Regions from separate parts of the Pseudomonas sp. HK3 genome, predicted to be linked through region 2. Evidence: predicted binding sites of a transcription regulator. Region 2 holds the regulator's gene; each other region holds the start of a gene.
The links. Region 2 encodes LexA, which represses DNA repair genes until DNA is damaged. Its sites were predicted from a motif close to CTGTNTNNNNANACAG; they were not measured.
Positions count from the first base shown of each region.

Region 1: the regulator LexA is predicted to act here: its motif matches at 2,216-2,231, upstream of recA (recombinase RecA).
Region 3: the regulator LexA is predicted to act here: its motif matches at 5,077-5,092, upstream of recA (recombinase RecA).

Region 1 is NZ_JBREXD010000001.1:26,319-34,624, reverse strand. It holds gene katG (catalase/peroxidase HPI) at 1-2, shown strand, start outside; gene ACU6U9_RS00100 (DUF3413 domain-containing protein) at 86-1,942, opposite strand; gene recA (recombinase RecA) at 2,292-3,365, shown strand; gene ACU6U9_RS00090 (Hint domain-containing protein) at 3,785-5,653, shown strand; gene ACU6U9_RS00085 (hypothetical protein) at 5,800-7,137, shown strand; gene ACU6U9_RS00080 (hypothetical protein) at 7,202-8,306, shown strand, end outside.
Region 2 is NZ_JBREXD010000003.1:28,764-37,069, reverse strand. It holds gene ACU6U9_RS15470 (efflux RND transporter permease subunit) at 1-1,898, opposite strand, end outside; gene ACU6U9_RS15465 (TetR/AcrR family transcriptional regulator) at 1,925-2,623, opposite strand; gene lexA (transcriptional repressor LexA) at 2,800-3,402, shown strand; gene ACU6U9_RS15455 (hypothetical protein) at 3,472-3,720, opposite strand; gene ACU6U9_RS15450 (DUF6586 family protein) at 3,809-4,255, opposite strand; gene ACU6U9_RS15445 (YfaZ family outer membrane protein) at 4,258-4,809, opposite strand; gene htpG (molecular chaperone HtpG) at 4,970-6,859, opposite strand; gene ACU6U9_RS15435 (PaaI family thioesterase) at 7,190-7,630, opposite strand; gene ACU6U9_RS15430 (PaaI family thioesterase) at 7,632-8,135, opposite strand.
Region 3 is NZ_JBREXD010000003.1:1,484,902-1,493,207, forward strand. It holds gene ACU6U9_RS22475 (hypothetical protein) at 1-1,510, opposite strand, end outside; gene ACU6U9_RS22480 (Hint domain-containing protein) at 1,682-3,523, opposite strand; gene recA (recombinase RecA) at 3,943-5,016, opposite strand; gene ACU6U9_RS22490 (DUF3413 domain-containing protein) at 5,366-6,082, shown strand; gene ACU6U9_RS22495 (hypothetical protein) at 6,019-6,432, shown strand; gene ACU6U9_RS22500 (CDP-archaeol synthase) at 6,481-7,689, shown strand; gene ACU6U9_RS22505 (single-stranded DNA-binding protein) at 7,984-8,306, shown strand, end outside.

The sequences.
Region 1 (8,306 bases), on a different contig from region 2:
AATCAAACCGCGTTGTAGCAATAAAAAACCACGGCTAGTGATAGCCGTGGTTTTTATTTGTTTTCAATTAACCCGAAATATAACGCTAATCTTTATAAAAGTAAGATAAGGCTTCCATTACTTCAACGGATGTTTTTGCGTTTACTTTTTTCTCTAGTAACGGGCGACCAGTGTTATCGAGCACTTCATAATGCCCCGTCTGATAAGTGACAACCTGATAATCTTTTTCGATCACGGCATAGTTTACATAACTGCCCACGACACTCCATGATTCACGCTCAGTTTCTAGCAAATTATGCCCTAAACTATAAGCGCTTTTAGGTGCGGACGTTTGGAATAAGTCTTCCATTAATGTCACGCTTAAATCACTGTGTGTTGTACGGTGATTATAAGTAGATTTTGTTTTACCAGGCCAATGAATAACAAGCGGAACATGCACTTGAGCCGGAGTAAAGTTACTGCCATGGCCCCAGTAATTTAAACCGTTATCATTGAATTCTTGCCCGTGATCACTGGTAACGATGACCACGGTGTTGTCTAAGATATTTTTATCTTTGAGTTGCTGTAATACACGGCCAAGTTGTTTGTCTACTTGGTACGCGGCATTTTTGTATAAATTAAAATAGGGCGTAGCGTCAAAGTCGTTGTTTAGCGATAAGTGATCAATACGCTTCCAAGCGGGTTGAAATGGCTTTTCTGCATCTTCGGGGGTCGAGAAACCATGAATGCCATCATAAAATAAAAAGCCAAAAAAGGGTGACTCTTCATTTTTGGATTCTCGTTGTTCGATAAAGTCGATCCAATCATTGGTGATTTGCTCATCACGCTGCCAAGGTGTATTACCCGGCGTACTTAGAGGAAAGTCATTAATGCCCGCAAATACAGTACGATCAAACGCCGGTTGGGTTAAGGGCGCGGCTGCATGAATGCTAATATCATAATTATGTTTTTGAAAAGTATCCATTATCACAGGCGATGTTTGGCTTGATGAAAACGCATCCCAGTAAGTACCGGGGATACCGTAAAACATATTAAAAACGCCGGTTCGCGTAGAGTTGCCACCGCTAATGTGGTTATTAAATATGCGACTGTTTTGATCTTCGCTCAATGCCCAATAATTTGGCATCACATCTTTCTGCAAAATATCAAAGCGAGTTGAATCGAGTAATATCAATAATACATTCAATTCTGGCGTTTTTGTTTCAATGGTTGTTTTTGGGTACTTAACATTTGTTGAGTTTGAGAGTTTAAATTCATGGCGGTTTTCACGAATGCTTTGAGCATCAATTAAACCATTACTGAGCAACGCTTCTTTGCCTGTTGCAGGAGAATACATGGGAACATGACGAACCAATGAGGTAATACGTTGGTCGTATTGAGCATCGGCATAAAGGTGCAATATGTTGCTGCCTAAAAGTGCAATGAAAAATACTAGGAAGTAATATTTCTTGTGTTGACTAAAAATAGGGCGATGCGTGTTTAACCAAACCCACTTATCAATGTAAAAATATAGTGCATAGATACCCACTAAAAACCCGACAACAATTAACCAAGTAAACCAAGATAATTCAATGATTTGATTACCGCCTTGAATCAGCATTTCGAAAACAAAGCCTGTAATATGAAATCGATATTGGGCATATACAAAGGTATCTGCAATTAATAACACCGTGCCAATTGTGGCGACAATAATGGCCATATGACGAATGGCTTTGCTGGCTTTGGGAATAATTAAACCTAGCGGTAAGATAAGCAGAAGAAAAAACAACAAACTCATTAATGTAAAATGGCTAAATATCCCAGTAGAGATAAAAAATAAGGCTTTTACACTATCAATGGAAGGCATGTAGTGAATAAAACGCGTTGCGATAAGGCTCAGAATGATGCCTGTGATTGCACTGAACCCAACGCCCCAGTTTATGACCGTTTTTCGTTCGCCCATGGTGATCCTTAAAAATTTAATGACGGTTATATGAAAAGTGGGTGAATATTATAGATTTTTGCAGATATCTGCAGTGCTTTGTCTAACGTTAGGCTGAAATAATCTGTTTGTGAAAAGGGTTTGGGGTTTTGTATGTATGAGTTATGTATGAGCCTTGCTTACGGAACGTATTTTGATGAATTTAGTTTACTGGTGAGTGAAAAACATACAAATCTTTCTATGCTAAATCGTTCTAAATTAATTCTTGCGAAAATTAATCCATGTGTTTAAATACTGGTTATATTTACAGTAATTTAAAATTCTGCCTCGCAGACCTAAAACGGATAACGATAATAAGGTGAAGAAAAACATGGATCAAAATCGCCAAAAAGCCCTAGACGCCGCCCTTAGCCAAATTGAACGCCAGTTCGGTAAAGGCGCCATAATGAAAATGGGTGATCAACCACGTGAAGCTATTCCTGCAGTTTCGACGGGTTCTCTTTCTTTAGACATTGCGTTAGGCATAGGCGGTTTACCATACGGCCGTATTGTTGAGATCTATGGACCTGAATCTTCTGGTAAGACGACCATGTGTCTTTCTACCATGGCACAGGCACAAAAACAGGGTAAAACAGTCGCTATCGTCGATGCAGAGCATGCACTTGATCCGCTATATGCAGAAAAACTAGGCATCGATTTAGATAGCCTACTTGTTTCTCAGCCAGATACTGGCGAACAAGGACTAGAGATTGTTGATAGCTTAGTACGTTCCGGTGCTGTTGATATGATCGTAGTGGATTCGGTTGCGGCATTAACCCCAAGAGCCGAAATTGAAGGCGACATGGGTGACCACCACGTAGGTTTACAAGCACGTTTAATGTCACAAGCGCTTCGTAAATTAACTGCCAATGTTAAAAATGCTAATTGCATGGTTATCTTCATTAACCAAATTCGTATGAAAATTGGTGTGATGTTCGGTAACCCTGAAACCACAACCGGTGGTAATGCACTTAAATTCTACTCCTCTGTTCGTTTAGACATTCGCCGTACAGGCTCGGTAAAAAATGGCGATGAAGTGACCGGTAATGAAACACGTGTGAAAGTGGTTAAAAATAAAGTGGCACCGCCGTTTAAACAAGCTGAATTCCAAATCATGTATAACCAAGGTATTAACCGTGGTGCAGAAATTATTGATCTGGGTGTTAAGCTTGGCTTGGTTGATAAGGCCGGTGCTTGGTATGCATATAAAGGCGATAAGATTGGCCAAGGTAAAGCAAATGCTTGTGTTTATCTTCAAGAAAATCCAGCAATCCAAGAAGAAATTGAAGCCCAGATTCGCTCTCAATTATTAGTCGTGGCAGATACTAAAAAACCAGACGATAAAGAATCGAAGCCTAAAGCAAGTAAAAAAACTGAAGAGCCAGAAGTGAGTGAAGAAGCTTAATTGAGCTTTTCAAATCGTATAAAAAGGCCAGCAATGCTGGCCTTTTTATTTCATGAGATTTTATTTAATACATATAAAATAAGCACTTATAACGCTAGGTTTCCTCATAGCGTCCTCTCTTTCCTCCATTTTAGTATTTCTATAAAATTAATACCAAAGAACTAGATAGCTTAAGCATTGTTATAAGTGCTTTCTTTGGCATATGAATTTCTGCTAGTGTGCAAATCGTTCCTGCATCTAAGTGTTGCTTCCTCAGTAGTCATGTCTTTTCGACTTGTGATCTTATGCTTAAGGTTTCTACTTTCCTCTCGTACGCAATAGCGTGTACTGAATTGTAAATGGATGTGTTTGGTTGCTCTTTGAGTACACATCAAAAATGAACTTTATCAATATACGAAAATGACAAACAAGGAACCCTTATGCGCACAGTTCTGTTTTTATGTGGCCTTTTAATAACGATTAGTGCCTGCTCGAGTGGTGATTCAGCGGATGAGCCCACACTTAAATCCAGTGCAGGATCATCTCAACAAGTAACGAGCGTCCCAAAAAATGGAGGCAGGCCTTTTACACAAGAAGAAAAAGCAGACATAGCGTATCTGCAAAAACATGCAAAACCGTCCGCGCCTTACCAATTAGATATGACTCATCCTCAACAATATCGCCATGTGATCAATACGTTTAAGCGCAGTGGGATAACCGCTGATACTCACCCTCATCTTATGAGTCTATTAGCAAAAGCGAACAAGATGAAGACAGATGAACCTAGTCATCCTGTGTTGGCTGTTAATGAAACATTAGGTACACCACAAACCCTTAATTACATTAATTCGATGAATTTAACCGCTTCATCACCGAATACGTTTGATGCTAACGGTCTATCATCAGCAAATGGGGGAACAGATACCAGTACGGTAGTAATGGAACTTTATCTTACTGAAACGGGCCATGTGTATGCGACAAATCAAGATTCGCAGCATGCCGCTGGGGTTAACTTTAATGTACCGGTTAATGGTGCAGTGCCTACGGGAACGACAAATTCAACGACTAAAGCACAGGCTACTTTTGCATATGTGCCAAAGGGCAGTGCACCAGGTACGCCACCGATTGTCAGTTATTTTTATTCTGAAGATAGCGTTGACCCTACTACGGCCTGTATGACAAAACCGAATTATTGCGTGCGTGATAACGCAAACAACTGTGTTGTTGGAGAATATGAAACAAGTTGTACCAATACAAATCCAAATAATGCGACAGCTATTAAGGTTTGTTATTCCCGAGGTGGTCAGGGTGAGTGTGATTATTATAATCAGACGCCTAATCATCCAACAAACTTTATTTTTCCTTTAGAGGGAAGTGCCACATTTGCAAATGAGGTTGTGAGTCCTCCTGTTGGTATTGTAACGATAACGTTGCAAAATCCATCCCAGGGGGGCGGTTGTTATTTGGTTTTCCAAGAAGCGCAGCCTCTTGATTCAACTATTTGGACCGTGAGTGATCAAACCTTAAATTGGAATTACGCGGCAGCTTCATTCCCTGATCCTAATAGTTGTCTTGAATACTATAACAGCACAACAACATTATTAAATGTTTCCGTTGATGGCGTTGCTCTACAGGGAAGCGGTAGCGGTGCCCCACCGATTGGTGGCTTTCGTTTCACAAGCGATCGCAATCAAATAGGGCAGGATGGAATATATATTGTGCCCCCTATTGAAATTCAGCAAGGGTGTTTTGCCGAAGGGGCTGACATCTTAATGGCTGATGGTAGCTTAAAAAAAGTAGAAGACTTTACTGCTGATAAAACAGAGTTAGTGCGAGGTGCCGAAGGCAGTGTTCTGACTGTATTAGGAACGAGTAAGGGAATTGAATCAAAGCCAATGGTGCGTATCAAAACAGATGGCGGTCATGAATTATTAGTAACAGAAACTCATGCAATTGTACTCATTGATGGCGCCAAAGTGGCAATGGACGTTGTTGTTGGAGATAAAATTAATGTGCAAAAGGGCACTGCAAACGTTAGTCATGTTAGTCGCGAAGATTATGATGGAAAAGTCTATCATTTGATTTTAAGTGAGCGAAAAGCATCGTTAGCGGCGTCAGGGACGTTATACGCAAATGGAATATTGACAGGTGACTTACGCATGCAAGAGGCATTAATAGCCGCTGAATACGAGAAGCTATCCAGTGATCCTGATCATGTATACAAGCGTCTTCCAAAAGAATGGCATGAAGATTATCGACTTCATTTAGAAAGAAAAAAAAATAAGATCGATTTATATATCAAAGCGTAAAGTTGTTACGCGCTGATAGTGCTTACCTATGCAATCAAAATTGCAGCTTGTTGGGCCAATCATTTTTTGAATGATAAAAAGCTCTGAATTACAGAACCGTATGACTTTACACAGCGATCAGTCCCTAGATAAAGCGGAGAATGCTTATGGGAATGGATGTCCCCGTTGTTAATAAAGTGAGCTATGACGGTACGCAGGTTAAAGTTTGGTGGAGCAGTGTCACGTCTAGCAATGTTACCGGTTATAAAATATTGGTGGCGTCTAGTGATAGCGGAACTGTTTATGAGAGTGATTTAATCTCAGGTCGTCAATCAAATTTTGGTATGTTGTCTTTTTTGAAACCGCTCGATACTAATATTGTGTATACGCTTCAGGTGCAGTCACAGACTGCATCCGGGTCTGATCTTGCCAGTCTACAAGTGGCAATGTTAACACGGTTACCTGTTTTGCGTAGAGCTGTGTATAACGGGAAAAGTTTAGATTTTGAATTTGATCCTGTGCCAGAGACGGCGTCTGGCGGATATTCGTTACGAGTGACCTCTCAGAACACAGGTTCTACTTATACTGGATTAATAACTAACCCAAATGCTACTCAAGGAAAAATTGGTGCGGATGTTTTACCTCAAGGAGGATTAGATCGCGCTCAGCAGTGGGTTGTTACTGTGTGTGCAGAAGGGGCCGATTCCTGTGAAGCATGTACCGTCGATTCAGATCTCCCAATGCCCTTAACTGAATTGAGTGTTAATAATGTTTCTTATCGAGAAGATGGATCTTTGCTTGCAAGTTGGCAGGCATTGTCAGGTATTGATAATTATGTGATTCAAGTGGCTTCGTTTGCTGATGGCAGTGTTTATGAATTATTGGTGGCGGGTAGTGCTGCTACAGATGGAGCAATATCATTCCCTTTTCCACTTTATACCGAGCAAAATTATACATTTCAATTGTTGGGTTTAACGAATGGTGGTGTGGGTGTTGCCACATTAATGCAAAGTATTATTACGTCGGCTCCTCAAATTCAAAATGGGAACTATGATGGTTCATCTATTCATTTAACGTGGCTGGCATCGAGCAATATAGCTGTGACGGCATACCAGTTAAAAATAATATCCTTATCAACAGGTCAGACATTTGAAAATACGGTGTCAGGTTTAACCACGGCAACGGGCAGCGTGGAAACATCAGCCTTGGATGCGTCACAAGAATGGGTTGCTATAGTAAGTGCCACGGCTGATGGAATGATTGAAGGGCAAAGTAAGCAATATTCATTATTAGTATTGCCCATTACAATTAATGCCGTGTCTTATGATGGCACTCAGCTAATAACACAATGGACGAATCAGGATAATAGTGCAGTAATTGCATATAGGGCATCTTTGCTACGTGGCAACGATGTTGTGCAATCGGTTGAGGTGAATAATTCCTTAGCAAGTTCCACCGTCATCTCATTAATATCGGCACTGGTTGATTCCAACTTACACTATTAAGATTTATGCCCTTGCTAACAACGGTGCATCAACCTCATCAATAAGCGATTCTTTATTGACACAAATGCCCGCCATTCAATATGCCGTCTATGAGGGTAATAAAGTGGTTGTTGCATGGGATACTTATAGTGGTGCTAGTCAATTTACGGCGGCTGTTTTTTCAAAAAAAGCAGAAACCTACTACGCAAAAACAGAAAATAGTGGCGCGGCTGTTAGTACAACAATAGATGTTCCTGGAACCTTAGGTGATCAAGCTGATTATTTATTTCAACTATCAGTCAGCACAGATAACGGCATCGTTATTCAAACACCTGTTACCGCATTATCAACCAATCTTGTTTCGCTTAATTCACTCGTATATGACGGAACCGTGATTACGGGTCAGTGGGACCCTGTGACTGATGCAGTAGCGACGATTATCGGTTATCAATTAAAAGTGGTTGCGCAAGGCTCTGGTACCACGTTTAAAGCTGAAAGTCATAACCCTCAACAAAGTACGTTAACAATTAATGATTTAGGTGGTGGTTTGTCTCCTGCAGAAACCTATAAAGGATTTTTAGTTGTAGAAAATGAAAATAATACGAGCGCATGGGGTCTTAATAAAACATTACCTGCAGCTGTGCCGATATTATCTTATGCCAGTTATGATGGTGATAGTATTCAAGCGGGCTGGCAAGCCGTATCAGTAAGCGAAGATACGGTATCAGGTTACCTGATGCAGGTTGCATCAATTCAAGATGATGTGAATTATCAAATATTCATTCCTAATGTTGCGGCCACCTTGGGTGTGTTACCAATACCTCAACGCTTAAACCCTCAACAAAGTTACTATTTTTCTGTATCGGCTATTAGTGTTGATGGCGCAAAAGGCATGAGTACAGTTCAAGGTGTTATTACGACTCGCCCAGAAATTCACAGCGTTAACATTGACAGTGACAGTATTCATTTGACATGGAGCATGGCTCAGAACGTGATCGTGACAGGTTATAAGATAAAACTGATTTCGTTAAATAGTGGAGCAGCTTATCAAGCAAGTATAGAGGGGGGAACCAGTACTAAAGGTAGTATTTCAGTGCCTGCAGGTGGACTCGATCCTGATCAAAAATGGATTGTCCAAGTATGGACAAATACAAATAAAGCGATTGACTCGATTAGTGATTCCGTTGAAC
Region 2 (8,306 bases):
AAGCTAATAAAGCCAAGCTTCACTGATTTAATTGCCAACATAATAATAAATGAGATCAAGAATAACGCGCCCACAACACCACCAATCATACTTTTGATGTTACGTTCGGTTATATGTGCAAACATCACGGCGGTACTGGCACCCTCTGTCACCATATATGACGGTGCGTTTTCTTCTAACCATGCAACCGCACGATGATCCAAAGAAATAATTTCTTGAGCTGTAATTTTGTCAATTTGTACCGTTATACGACTTGCTGATTTATTACCGTTTACTTGGTTGGTCAGATCTAAACCATAAGGTAAAGAAAGTTCATATAGCAGCATATATTGCGCAGCCAGTTGACGATCATCTGGGACTTTATAATAGGCTTCATCATCCGCGTTCATATTTTTGTTTAAACGCTTCATCACATCACTAAAGCTATTCACGTGACGCACTTCAGGCTGGGTACGTAAAAAATCAGCAAACGCATCAATCGTATTCAAATAATCAGGATCAATGACACCCATTTCACCATCGGCTTTCAGTGAGTAGTTCATACTTTGTACACCAGTCAAGGTGTCGGAGATCATTTCACTGTCGCTTCTAAACTTGATGCTCCAATCAAAATATTCAATCGTATTATCATCTAGCTCATTCAGCGGAATCAGTGCAATTAACACCACAATCACAATTGAAAAACCAACCAACAGCGCACGATAATTTTTAATCACAAAATCCGAAATCATCTGCATTTTTTTATTTTCATTGAATGATTCAGATACTCTTTTAGATGGCAGCAACATCATTAACGCAGGTAAAAAGATAACCGCTAAAACAAACGCCGCTAACACACCAATACACACAATATTGCCTAAATCATGAAATGGCGGTGCATCAGAGAAATTAAGCGTCAAAAAGCCAATAGCCGTGGTCACACTCGTCAGTAAAACAGGTTGAAAGTTAATACGAATGCTTTCTACCATTGCCGCTTGCTTCGATTCGCCTTTGGCTATGCCATGGTAATAGCTCATCAAAATATGAATACAATCGGCAATGGCAAGTGTCATGATCATCACCGGCGCCGACAATGTGGTTGGCGTCACTTCAGGACCAGGCCAGCCGAATAAACCCATTGCAACGGCACTAGAAAACACAACAATGCTAAACGTTGCCAATGTGCCCCACATGCCTTTTAAAGAGAAAAACAACAACACTAAAATGAGTAAAATCATAATAGGGTAAAGCTGCTTAATATCTTGCGCACTGGCTTCAGGAAATGCGTTATTGGTCATGGTTACGCCAGTCAAATAAAAGCCCACCTCTGGGTAGGCTTCTTCATATTTGGCCACCATTTCTCGCACAAAACCCACTACTTCAGGCACTTCTTGTGCTTGATTAATACCGGGTAAGTTAATGGTAATATTAATACCCGTTGCTTTACCGTCATACGCAATAAGATTACCGGCTAATATTGGGTCTATTAAGGCAACCGCTTTTTTCGCTTGAATCTCTTCTGGGGATAAATCAGCCGAATATTCAAATAAACTTTCAACGATCATGTCGTCTTCTTCAGCATAGGTATGCTGAAAGTTCGAAATCGAATCAACTCGACGACTATAAGGCACCTGCCATGATTCTTCGGTCAGTTCTTCGACTAATGTCAGAATGCGGGTATTAAAGACTTCACCATCTTTAGGCACCATGGCAATGAGGATATTATCAACTTTATTGTATTGGTCTTGCAAATCTTCAAAAGCTTGTAAATGCGGATTATCACTACTGAAAAATGCGCGATAATCGGCATTTAATTTGATATTTTTCGCACCATAGCCACTGGCACCAACCAGCAAAATGGCGGACAACACAACCGCCCAAGGGTGACGAACAAGCCACCAGGTTATTTTTTCAATCATGTGATTTCCTTATTGTTATATTTGTATTATTTAACGTAAAAGATTTGTTTAGCTTGTGCCTGAACCATTGCAAAATCATGACTAACATCGTCTCGCTTAGCACCAAGACCATCTAAAAAAATATGTAAAGATTCAAAAAAATAATGCTTGGGATCGTCAAAGCCGAATTTTGACATTTCCCAGTCGTTGGCCAGTACATCTTGTACTCCCCATTTCATGGCCCACCAACCAAACGCACCCACTTTAATTTTATCGGCACTGATATCAGTTTGATCCGTAAAAAGGCCAATCACACGGGACAAAATATTTTGATCAATGATTGAAATAGCGTGTTGATGTGACTCGGTGACTTTTTTCTGGAATTCGGGGGATTTCACCATAGACACCAGACCCGCTGTTTCTGATTCTTGTTCAGCGTTAATAAAAAATGCCCAACTCACCATCACCACTTTATGGCGCAAGCCTGCACTATTATTAAGTGCAATATCTATGAGCGAGATTAAGCGCTCACCACAGCGAATCACTAATTTCGCAAGTACATCTTCTTTACAACTAAAGTGTTGATAGATGGTTCCTTTTGAGTAATCGGTTTGATTAGCAATCGCTTGCATGTTTAAACCATGAAACCCATCTCTTTTTAGTAACGACAAAGCCACCTGAAGAATTAATTCTTCACGTTCCATACGCATTTGATCTTTATGGCTTATTGCTTGTACTGATTTCAATTGATTGTCACTTTTATTATTTTTTGACACGCTGTCATTTTTTGACGCGACGTCAAATTTAAAGATATTAGCCAATAAGGTCAACTGTTAATCATTAAACTATTTTTGAATACTTTACACATGTACAGTACTGTATATAATCACAATATGTATATAAAAACAGATAAGAAGCCATAATGATCAAACTTACCGCTCGCCAGCAAGAAGTATTGAATTTAATTAAACAATCCATTGAGACAACCGGCTTTCCCCCTACACGCGCAGAGATTGCAAAAGAGTTGGGATTTAAAAGCCCTAACGCCGCTGAAGAACACTTAAAAGCACTTGCACGTAAAGGCGCAATTGAAATGACACCCGGTGCTAGCCGCGGCATTCGCTTAGCAGAAGATCAAAGTGGCATCCCACTTATTGGTCGTGTCGCAGCAGGCGAACCTATATTGGCGCAAGAACATGTCGAGCGTTATGTTGAATTACCAAGAGAGTTTTTTAAACCAAGTGCAGACTTTTTACTTGAAGTGCATGGCGAGAGCATGAAAGAAATTGGCATTATGGATGGCGACTTAATTGCCGTGCACAAAACTAACCAAGCCAGCAATGGCCAGATTGTTGTGGCCCGTGTAGGTGAAGAAGTAACCGTTAAGCGTTTTCAAAAAGACAAACACATCGTGCAATTACTGCCTGAGAATCAAGACTTTCAACCAATTGTCATTGACCTGCAAACAGAATCTTTAGAGATTGAAGGCCTCTATGTTGGGGTTATTCGCCGACATATGCACTAGCCTACCCTAAACACTAGGCATAAAAAAACGCTGCATGGGCAGCGTTTTTTTGCTCTGAAAACGGGCTATTTAATGAAAAATACGCTCTTCATAATCGGCAATGGCGGATGTATCTTCAACATGCACACCACTTAGCTCACCTACTTTACGCACACCCGCTTCAATCATTGCTTTCGCAATTTCGACATGTTGCTCAGGGAAGCTGTCTTTCGCATCACCCGAAAAGGTAATGCGTACTAATGGCTCGCCTTCACCATCGCTACGTTTTAGCGCAATGTCGCCATCGTCTAATTCTACAATTTCAAATACAGCAGCCATAATAACTCTCGAAACTTGGTGACACGATATAAAGGGTGCGGAGTATATCACTGCAAAACAAGCACTCCAACGCCTAAAAAATCAGCAATTAGTTTTCTTGATAGTGCAAACGCATACGCTGAATGGTTTTTTCTAATTCAATCAACCAGTTACGCAATAAGTCAACATAGTCAGACTGGGTTGTAATTAATTGTACAGACTGTACCACCGCGCTTTCATCAAAGCCTGTCAGCAACATCCGGTTATATTGCGTCAATAATGCCGCCAACCAACTGTTTGGCTCTTGGCTTAAAAGGCTCAATTCATACAGTTCAGCCGGCAGTTCTTTACGGGCAAATAGCTCAGCCAACGTACCAAAAGGCGGTAATCGATATTGAGCGACAAGCTCATTAGAGAAAGACATCAAACCAGCGTAGAGATGCGACAACGCAGCTTCTTCTTGCTGGCGCTTCTCTTGGTCAGCGCTTTGCTCAGCTTGCTTTAAGCAAGAGCGAGCAAAGAACACCACCTGATTGGTACGGCTAACTGGGCTCATGATTAAAAGTTGATGCGTAAGCCAAAATGGCCCGCATTCACAACGTCAATGTCACCCTTTTCATCATCCGCTTCAACAAAGCGGTAGCCCAAATACACCATCGCAGTTGGCAGCAGCATGAACTCGACACGGGCACCCACATCAATTAGGTTCTCAGTCGTCGAGAAAGACAACACGCTTGGCGCATAATATAAATGGCCGCCAAAACCCAAACCGTTTAGTTCAGGTGGCATATAGCGCGCAAAACCACCAATGGCCAATGCACCACTGTCATTGGCATCGGTGAAATAACCGTAAAACTTACCGCCTACACCAATGCGCAAACTGCTTTGCTGGCTACGAACGTCAACTGCATTTAAACCAAGAGACACTAAATCGCCGTCATCTTCATGGTGTAAAAAACCAGCGGAAACATGCATAGGGCTACCCATACGCGTGGCGTCATAATCAAGACCCGCCATGCTGTCATTAATACTTAAATCCAGCGTGCCTCCGGCATAAACCGTTGAACTCATCAATAAACAGATTGGGGCCAATAGGCGCAGCAATTTCATGAATCACCTTTATTATAAATTTGTAAATGAAAGATGGCGCTATGATACGACATGACAAAGCATAAACCTAGTCGTCGATTGCGTACTAGTAGGCTGATTTGAAACAAAAAAAATGGCTCACAGAATTTCCTCTGCGAGCCATTCTTCAGGCCATCAATGCTTAGTCGTCTAGTAAACCAACTAATAGTTTATTGATGCGATCCACATAACCTGCCGGATCCTGCAACTGGCTACCTTCTGCTAGTTGCGACTGCTCATAAATGATATCTGCCATTTCAGCAAAGCGGGCTTCATCACTTTGTTTATCCATTTTCACAATCAATGGGTGCTCAGTATTTATTTCAAGCACACGCTTAGCTTCTGGTAATGCTTGGCCGGCGGCTTCCATCATACGGCGCATTTGCATGCCCATATCATCTTTACCCACCACTAAGCACGCAGCCGATTCAGTCAAACGAGTTGAAATACGTACATCTTCAACTTTATCGCCTAGGGTGGTTTTAATACGACCAATTAGGCTTTCGTTTTCTTTTTCAGCTTTTTCTTGTTCCGCTTTATCGGTGTCGTCTAATGCTAGATCACCTTTAGTAATGTCTTCAAAGGTTTTGCCTTTGAATTCACTTAGGTGAGAGATCATCCACTCATCAACGCGATCGGTTAACAATAGAACTTCAAGACCTTTTTTACGGAACACTTCTAAATGCGGGCTACGTGAAGCCGTTAAATAGTTTTCAGCTGTTAGGTAATAAATTTTATCTTGGCTATCGTCTGCACGCTCAAGGTAAGTATCTAGTGATACCGATTGCTTGTCGTCTTCGCCTTTAGTTGACATAAAGCGGAATAGCTCAGCAATTTTTTCTTTGTTGGCGAAATCATCTGCTGGGCCTTCTTTAAGCACTTGGCCAAACCCATCCCAAAATGTTTGGTATTGCTCTGGGTCTTTTTTAGCCAGCTTTTTCAGCATGTCTAAAATACGTTTTGTCAGCGCAGTACGCATTGACGTAATGCTGGCATTTTCTTGTAGTATTTCACGGCTTACGTTAAGCGGTAAGTCATTACTGTCAACCACACCTTTAATGAAACGCAAGTAAGGTGGTAGGAACTGCTCTGCATCGTCCATGATAAAGACGCGCTGAACGTACAATTTTAAACCACGGTTGCCTTCACGGTTCCATAGATCAAACGGTGGACGCTTAGGCACATACAACAAACTGGTGTACTCAAGTTTGCCTTCTACCTTGTTATGAGACCACGTTAATGAGTCTTCATAGTCATGTGCAATGTGCTTGTAGAACTCTTGGTATTCTTCGTCTTTAACATCAGACTTGCTACGTACCCAAAGCGCTTTGGCACTGTTTACCGCTTCCCACTCGTCTTCAGCAGGGGCTTCGTCTTCACCAGTATGCTCTTTAATCATTTGCACAGGCACAGCAATATGATCTGAATATTTTTTAACAAGATTACGCAGGCGGAAACCATCTGCGAACTCTTTTTCATCGGCTTTTAAGTGCAACGTAATTTGCGTACCACGACCGGCTTTTTCAGTGGCTTCTATCGTGAAGTCACCCTCACCGGCTGACGTCCAAAGAACCGCCTCTTTTGTATCGCTACCTGCACGACGAGTCAATACTTCTACTTTATCCGCCACAATGAACGAGCTATAAAAGCCCACACCAAATTGGCCAATCATGTTTGCATCTTTTTTCTCGTCGCCTGATAATTTTTCTAAAAACGCAGACGTACCTGATTTCGCAATCGTACCTAGGTTCTCGATGACCTCATCACGATTCATACCAATGCCGTTATCTGAAATAGAAACCGTATTGGCTTCTGCGTCAAACTGAATGCTCACTTTGATCTCTGGGTCGCTTTCGAACAAGCTATCATCATTTAACGCTTCGAAGCGCAGCTTATCGCAGGCATCCGATGCATTCGAAATTAATTCACGTAGGAAGATCTCTTTGTTGGAATATAGAGAGTGAATCATTAAATGAAGCATTTGCTTCACTTCGGTTTGAAAGCCTAAGGTTTCTTTTTGAGCTGTTGTCATAAAGCCTCACTGTCCTTTATAAAAAAACGCTGAGGGACTTATATATGGGCAGGAATTTGGAATTCAAGGGGATTTTTTCAATGAAGGTGAGAATCACCTGTTTAAAGGCCGTCTGCCGATAAGTTGTTAATAAGCTGTATGTTATGCATACACCATGCGGAGTATGCACGCGCAATCGCTCAGTTATGAGCTGAATAAACCAGCGGAACCCGCAATCTCACACTTGCCACCAGCAATATTCAATACACTTATAAGCTCACCGACCACACTGCCACTACCTTGCATTAAAGCAAGCCTGAAAAACGCATGACGCCAAAGCCAGTTAATCCCCTAAGGTGCCAATAAAAAGTGCGCACGGGCCGTGGCAACGGCTTCTTCACGTTTTGTCTGCCAAGCATTGATGATCACATTAGCCACACGGGAACCTTGACGAATGACTTGGCACTCGGCGAAAGTATCTCGACCACCGCGTACAGCGCGTAAATAGTCCAATGAGAAATCCACGATCTTCGGCATGGCTGGTGTGTCCAGCATCATTAATAAATGAATCGCTGCCGACATCTCCATAAAGCCGCCCACGACACCACCATGCACAGCAGGCAAAATTGGGTTGCCGATATTGCTCGGGTTATCGGGTAGTTTAAAAATCACATCATTGCCAAAGCGCTGAAAATCAATGCCGATCAACTGGGCATACGGAATCGCATCGACCACAGGTTTATAATCACCACCTTCGTGGGCGGCTTGTAAAAGTGCTTTAAAATTCGACATATTATTTCCCTGCCCCCTGCTTAGCATCCAGCAGACTGGCACCTAAAACGGCATTTTTAAAATCAGGTGGTGATAAGTGAGAGCCAATACGCATGAACGTGCCCACACAATTGGCCACAGGTTCATTCACATCACCTTGATGCACCGTGCAACGGGTAAACACCACATGACGGCTCACACGGTATGCTTCGGCAAACGCAAAAATAGACTTTTTCGGCTCCGCCGCGCGCACGTAATCAACACGCAGATCTAACGTTGGGCACAGCTCAAACTCTGGCAATGCATTGATCACCATGGTGCCGCAGGCGGTATCCATTAATGTGGTCAGTACACCACCGTGAATCACCCCCGTGGATGGGTTGCCCACATGCTGCTCATTATAAGGCAGCTCAATGGTAAGGCTTTCTTTGCTCGCCTCTTTTATTTGCATGCCTAACACCTGGCAATGCTTTAACAAACCAACAAAACGCTGGGCACGACCTAAATATGGGTTGCTCTCGCTCATGGCTCTCTCAATAAGTTAATTAGATATTCTAAGAATAGACTGAATATTTGCCGCGGTTTATACAACAAAATGCGCCAACATTGTAGGCAGCAGGCCCTAATGTCACATTAAGCCCATCAATATGAGCGCATTTATCAAACCAAAGCCACTTTGATTAAAAATTGTAATCTT
Region 3 (8,306 bases), 1.5 Mb from region 2:
CTGCTTTTTTTGAAAAAACAGCCGCCGTAAATTGACTAGCACCACTATAAGTATCCCATGCAACAACCACTTTATTACCCTCATAGACGGCATATTGAATGGCGGGCATTTGTGTCAATAAAGAATCGCTTATTGATGAGGTTGATGCACCGTTGTTAGCAAGGGCATAAATCTTAATAGTGTAAGTGGAATCAACCAGTGCCGATATTAATGAGATGACGGTGGAACTTGCTAAGGAATTATTCACCTCAACCGATTGCACAACATCGTTGCCACGTAGCAAAGATGCCCTATATGCAATTACTGCACTATTATCCTGATTCGTCCATTGTGTTATTAGCTGAGTGCCATCATAAGACACGGCATTAATTGTAATGGGCAATACTAATAATGAATATTGCTTACTTTGCCCTTCAATCATTCCATCAGCCGTGGCACTTACTATAGCAACCCATTCTTGTGACGCATCCAAGGCTGATGTTTCCACGCTGCCCGTTGCCGTGGTTAAACCTGACACCGTATTTTCAAATGTCTGACCTGTTGATAAGGATATTATTTTTAACTGGTATGCCGTCACAGCTATATTGCTCGATGCCAGCCACGTTAAATGAATAGATGAACCATCATAGTTCCCATTTTGAATTTGAGGAGCCGACGTAATAATACTTTGCATTAATGTGGCAACACCCACACCACCATTCGTTAAACCCAACAATTGAAATGTATAATTTTGCTCGGTATAAAGTGGAAAAGGGAATGATATTGCTCCATCTGTAGCAGCACTACCCGCCACCAATAATTCATAAACACTGCCATCAGCAAACGAAGCCACTTGAATCACATAATTATCAATACCTGACAATGCCTGCCAACTTGCAAGCAAAGATCCATCTTCTCGATAAGAAACATTATTAACACTCAATTCAGTTAAGGGCATTGGGAGATCTGAATCGACGGTACATGCTTCACAGGAATCGGCCCCTTCTGCACACACAGTAACAACCCACTGCTGAGCGCGATCTAATCCTCCTTGAGGTAAAACATCCGCACCAATTTTTCCTTGAGTAGCATTTGGGTTAGTTATTAATCCAGTATAAGTAGAACCTGTGTTCTGAGAGGTCACTCGTAACGAATATCCGCCAGACGCCGTCTCTGGCACAGGATCAAATTCAAAATCTAAACTTTTCCCGTTATACACAGCTCTACGCAAAACAGGTAACCGTGTTAACATTGCCACTTGTAGACTGGCAAGATCAGACCCGGATGCAGTCTGTGACTGCACCTGAAGCGTATACACAATATTAGTATCGAGCGGTTTCAAAAAAGACAACATACCAAAATTTGATTGACGACCTGAGATTAAATCACTCTCATAAACAGTTCCGCTATCACTAGACGCCACCAATATTTTATAACCGGTAACATTGCTAGACGTGACACTGCTCCACCAAACTTTAACCTGCGTACCGTCATAGCTCACTTTATTAACAACGGGGACATCCATTCCCATAAGCATTCTCCGCTTTATCTAGGGACTGATCGCTGTGTAAAGTCATACGGTTCTGTAATTCAGAGCTTTTTATCATTCAAAAAATGATTGGCCCAACAAGCTGCAATTTTGATTGCATAGGTAAGCACTATCAGCGCGTAACAACTTTACGCTTTGATATATAAATCGATCTTATTTTTTTCTTTCTAAATGAAGTCGATAATCTTCATGCCATTCTTTTGGAAGACGCTTGTATACATGATCAGGATCACTGGATAGCTTCTCGTATTCAGCGGCTATTAATGCCTCTTGCATGCGTAAGTCACCTGTCAATATTCCATTTGCGTATAACGTCCCTGACGCCGCTAACGATGCTTTTCGCTCACTTAAAATCAAATGATAGACTTTTCCATCATAATCTTCGCGACTAACATGACTAACGTTTGCAGTGCCCTTTTGCACATTAATTTTATCTCCAACAACAACGTCCATTGCCACTTTGGCGCCATCAATGAGTACAATTGCATGAGTTTCTGTTACTAATAATTCATGACCGCCATCTGTTTTGATACGCACCATTGGCTTTGATTCAATTCCCTTACTCGTTCCTAATACAGTCAGAACACTGCCTTCGGCACCTCGCACTAACTCTGTTTTATCAGCAGTAAAGTCTTCTACTTTTTTTAAGCTACCATCAGCCATTAAGATGTCAGCCCCTTCGGCAAAACACCCTTGCTGAATTTCAATAGGGGGCACAATATATATTCCATCCTGCCCTATTTGATTGCGATCGCTTGTGAAACGAAAGCCACCAATCGGTGGGGCACCGCTACCGCTTCCCTGTAGAGCAACGCCATCAACGGAAACATTTAATAATGTTGTTGTGCTGTTATAGTATTCAAGACAACTATTAGGATCAGGGAATGAAGCTGCCGCGTAATTCCAATTTAAGGTTTGATCACTCACGGTCCAAATAGTTGAATCAAGAGGCTGCGCTTCTTGGAAAACCAAATAACAACCGCCCCCCTGGGATGGATTTTGCAACGTTATCGTTACAATACCAACAGGAGGACTCACAACCTCATTTGCAAATGTGGCACTTCCCTCTAAAGGAAAAATAAAGTTTGTTGGATGATTAGGCGTCTGATTATAATAATCACACTCACCCTGACCACCTCGGGAATAACAAACCTTAATAGCTGTCGCATTATTTGGATTTGTATTGGTACAACTTGTTTCATATTCTCCAACAACACAGTTGTTTGCGTTATCACGCACGCAATAATTCGGTTTTGTCATACAGGCCGTAGTAGGGTCAACGCTATCTTCAGAATAAAAATAACTGACAATCGGTGGCGTACCTGGTGCACTGCCCTTTGGCACATATGCAAAAGTAGCCTGTGCTTTAGTCGTTGAATTTGTCGTTCCCGTAGGCACTGCACCATTAACCGGTACATTAAAGTTAACCCCAGCGGCATGCTGCGAATCTTGATTTGTCGCATACACATGGCCCGTTTCAGTAAGATAAAGTTCCATTACTACCGTACTGGTATCTGTTCCCCCATTTGCTGATGATAGACCGTTAGCATCAAACGTATTCGGTGATGAAGCGGTTAAATTCATCGAATTAATGTAATTAAGGGTTTGTGGTGTACCTAATGTTTCATTAACAGCCAACACAGGATGACTAGGTTCATCTGTCTTCATCTTGTTCGCTTTTGCTAATAGACTCATAAGATGAGGGTGAGTATCAGCGGTTATCCCACTGCGCTTAAACGTATTGATCACATGGCGATATTGTTGAGGATGAGTCATATCTAATTGGTAAGGCGCGGACGGTTTTGCATGTTTTTGCAGATACGCTATGTCTGCTTTTTCTTCTTGTGTAAAAGGCCTGCCTCCATTTTTTGGGACGCTCGTTACTTGTTGAGATGATCCTGCACTGGATTTAAGTGTGGGCTCATCCGCTGAATCACCACTCGAGCAGGCACTAATCGTTATTAAAAGGCCACATAAAAACAGAACTGTGCGCATAAGGGTTCCTTGTTTGTCATTTTCGTATATTGATAAAGTTCATTTTTGATGTGTACTCAAAGAGCAACCAAACACATCCATTTACAATTCAGTACACGCTATTGCGTACGAGAGGAAAGTAGAAACCTTAAGCATAAGATCACAAGTCGAAAAGACATGACTACTGAGGAAGCAACACTTAGATGCAGGAACGATTTGCACACTAGCAGAAATTCATATGCCAAAGAAAGCACTTATAACAATGCTTAAGCTATCTAGTTCTTTGGTATTAATTTTATAGAAATACTAAAATGGAGGAAAGAGAGGACGCTATGAGGAAACCTAGCGTTATAAGTGCTTATTTTATATGTATTAAATAAAATCTCATGAAATAAAAAGGCCAGCATTGCTGGCCTTTTTATACGATTTGAAAAGCTCAATTAAGCTTCTTCACTCACTTCTGGCTCTTCAGTTTTTTTACTTGCTTTAGGCTTCGATTCTTTATCGTCTGGTTTTTTAGTATCTGCCACGACTAATAATTGAGAGCGAATCTGGGCTTCAATTTCTTCTTGGATTGCTGGATTTTCTTGAAGATAAACACAAGCATTTGCTTTACCTTGGCCAATCTTATCGCCTTTATATGCATACCAAGCACCGGCCTTATCAACCAAGCCAAGCTTAACACCCAGATCAATAATTTCTGCACCACGGTTAATACCTTGGTTATACATGATTTGGAATTCAGCTTGTTTAAACGGCGGTGCCACTTTATTTTTAACCACTTTCACACGTGTTTCATTACCGGTCACTTCATCGCCATTTTTTACCGAGCCTGTACGGCGAATGTCTAAACGAACAGAGGAGTAGAATTTAAGTGCATTACCACCGGTTGTGGTTTCAGGGTTACCGAACATCACACCAATTTTCATACGAATTTGGTTAATGAAGATAACCATGCAATTAGCATTTTTAACATTGGCAGTTAATTTACGAAGCGCTTGTGACATTAAACGTGCTTGTAAACCTACGTGGTGGTCACCCATGTCGCCTTCAATTTCGGCTCTTGGGGTTAATGCCGCAACCGAATCCACTACGATCATATCAACAGCACCGGAACGTACTAAGCTATCAACAATCTCTAGTCCTTGTTCGCCAGTATCTGGCTGAGAAACAAGTAGGCTATCTAAATCGATGCCTAGTTTTTCTGCATATAGCGGATCAAGTGCATGCTCTGCATCGACGATAGCGACTGTTTTACCCTGTTTTTGTGCCTGTGCCATGGTAGAAAGACACATGGTCGTCTTACCAGAAGATTCAGGTCCATAGATCTCAACAATACGGCCGTATGGTAAACCGCCTATGCCTAACGCAATGTCTAAAGAAAGAGAACCCGTCGAAACTGCAGGAATAGCTTCACGTGGTTGATCACCCATTTTCATTATGGCGCCTTTACCGAACTGGCGTTCAATTTGGCTAAGGGCGGCGTCTAGGGCTTTTTGGCGATTTTGATCCATGTTTTTCTTCACCTTATTATCGTTATCCGTTTTAGGTCTGCGAGGCAGAATTTTAAATTACTGTAAATATAACCAGTATTTAAACACATGGATTAATTTTCGCAAGAATTAATTTAGAACGATTTAGCATAGAAAGATTTGTATGTTTTTCACTCACCAGTAAACTAAATTCATCAAAATACGTTCCGTAAGCAAGGCTCATACATAACTCATACATACAAAACCCCAAACCCTTTTCACAAACAGATTATTTCAGCCTAACGTTAGACAAAGCACTGCAGATATCTGCAAAAATCTATAATATTCACCCACTTTTCATATAACCGTCATTAAATTTTTAAGGATCACCATGGGCGAACGAAAAACGGTCATAAACTGGGGCGTTGGGTTCAGTGCAATCACAGGCATCATTCTGAGCCTTATCGCAACGCGTTTTATTCACTACATGCCTTCCATTGATAGTGTAAAAGCCTTATTTTTTATCTCTACTGGGATATTTAGCCATTTTACATTAATGAGTTTGTTGTTTTTTCTTCTGCTTATCTTACCGCTAGGTTTAATTATTCCCAAAGCCAGCAAAGCCATTCGTCATATGGCCATTATTGTCGCCACAATTGGCACGGTGTTATTAATTGCAGATACCTTTGTATATGCCCAATATCGATTTCATATTACAGGCTTTGTTTTCGAAATGCTGATTCAAGGCGGTAATCAAATCATTGAATTATCTTGGTTTACTTGGTTAATTGTTGTCGGGTTTTTAGTGGGTATCTATGCACTATATTTTTACATTGATAAGTGGGTTTGGTTAAACACGCATCGCCCTATTTTTAGTCAACACAAGAAATATTACTTCCTAGTATTTTTCATTGCACTTTTAGGCAGCAACATATTGCACCTTTATGCCGATGCTCAATACGACCAACGTATTACCTCATTGGTTCGTCATGTTCCCATGTATTCTCCTGCAACAGGCACAATGCGGAAAACAAGATTCAACGTGTGGCAGGTGTTCAAAGTAATCAATATTCGGTTTGGCATCGCACAGGCGATTCTGGTTTTTTAGATGGGCTAGGGCGGCTTTGGTTAACGGGACGAGTAAATGATACGTTATCAATTGATGGCAATATCATACAACCTTATCCACTAGAGCAAGCACTGGACAACATCGAAGGCATATCGCGTACGGCATTAATCAGTGTTGATGATGAACTGCATCTTTTTGTTGAAACAACACAGCAACGTATACAACCACTTTCAGGTGTAATGCAAAACAAAGTTGATAACGTATTAACGTCAGCCGGTATTGTTGATATTCATGTGAACGTTATTGCATGTATGTCCGTGGACGGCCGACATAATAGTAAAATAGATCGCGTTACGTTACGTAATACATTACAAAAAACCAGCCGCTAAAGATGAAAAACATTTTTAAGTTGTGCTCTGTGTTGGTAGTTAAAAATTATGAGTAGTAAGTCCCCCTTATTTATCGTGCGCTTGAATCGAATTGACCTGCTAACGCTGTCGAGTGTGATCACCACATTTTTTTCGATAATGTGCGCGATGAAATATCACCTCTATTTTGCCATGGCGCTATTGTTTGTGGCCATGACGGCAGATGCGCTTGATGGCATGCTGGCGCGTAAATATGGCTTAGAGCGAGAATTTGGCCGTTACCTTGATGGCTTTATGGATATGCTCATTTACTTAGTGGCACCGACAGTGATGATGCTGCAATGGGGATTCGATGGTTACTATTGTGCCTTTATATTATTAATGATCGCAGCAGGCAGTGTGCGGTTATCGGTATTTAATCAAATTGGTAATGTTGAAACCAATAGTGATGATGGTAATAAAAGCTTGAGCTATTTGGGCATGCCTGTTTTTTGGAGTGTCTTTATTTTAGCAGGAGCAATGTTGAGCGAAACAGTATTTGGTTTGTATGTTGCCCACATATTATTGGCGATCATGCTGTTTGTGTTTAGTTTTTATATGGTGGTCTCTAAGCCCTTTTTTAAATTCCGCTCTTTAGCCCAAATTTTATGTTTGACCATAACAGGCTTTGCCGTTTTTGCTTTACTTGAGTTACAGCAGTTTGGTGGGCAGTCGCCTTTAAATATATTACTGCTGGCTCTGTATTTACAGATCCCTGTGGTTATTGGCGGTGTTTTGCACATGCTGATGGTTACTCGCAATGATTTGAGCATGCTGGCTATTCCGATTCAGCGTAACTGGTTTGGCGCCAACAAAACATGGCGCGGTGTAATACTGGTGCCGACATTAACGGCATTGGGTGGTGCTTGTTTATACCCATTAGAGATGTTGTTTGAATTTGTATTTGGGCAAGGTTTATTGGGGCCGCTTTTATTGAGTGGCTGGCATCTAGTGCTATTGGGGTTTGTTGCGGGTGTGGGCTATATTTTGGGTGAACTCCCCAATTCCTTTTTTAAGCGCCGCATTGGCATCGAAGCCGGGCATGTGCCGGCAGACAAAAAGTACTGGTTCATCGCACTGGATCAGTTGGATTCCGCTATTGGAGTAACACTCGCTTATTGGCTGGTATTTGATATCGCATTTGATGTGGTGTGGCTGTATGTCATCACGTTCCCTATTACGGCACTACTGGTTAAACAGTGGCTATTCAATAAAAAGCTAAAAACCACCTCTGTTTGAGTGAGGTGAGTGGGCTCATCGTCAGTGCTTAACTAATGGGCTGTTAAGTGTAACCCTGATGGAATAAGGGTTTTTTGAGGCGAGTGGACAATATGAGGGATGGTCTGCATGTGATCCTAGAATAGGCATCGCGAAAAATGAAATTGCCACGTATAATCAGCCCACAAATCGCTCTAAGTTAACGCCGATTGTCGTCATATATGTGGCTATGACAGGACGCTTTTTGCAGCGACTAACAGAATTTAATGTGTTGTTCGGGCTGAAAGCCCCATGAACACTGACGGAGAGAAAAATATGGCACGTGGGTCTATCAACAAAGTCATCATCATTGGCACATTAGGACGTGATCCTGAAATGCGTTACTTACCAAACGGTAATGCAGTGTGCAGCGCAAGCCTTGCCACCGATGAAGGTTACAAAGACCGTAACACGGGCCAACAAGTGGATAAGACTGAATGGCACCGCGTTGAAGCGTTTGGCCGTTTAGCCGAAGTTATGGGCGAATACCTGAAAAAAGGCTCTAAAGTGTACGTTGAAGGCAAGCTACGCACCGACGAATACGAAAAAGACGGCATTAAGCGTTACTCAACCAAAATCATTGTTAACGAAATGACCAT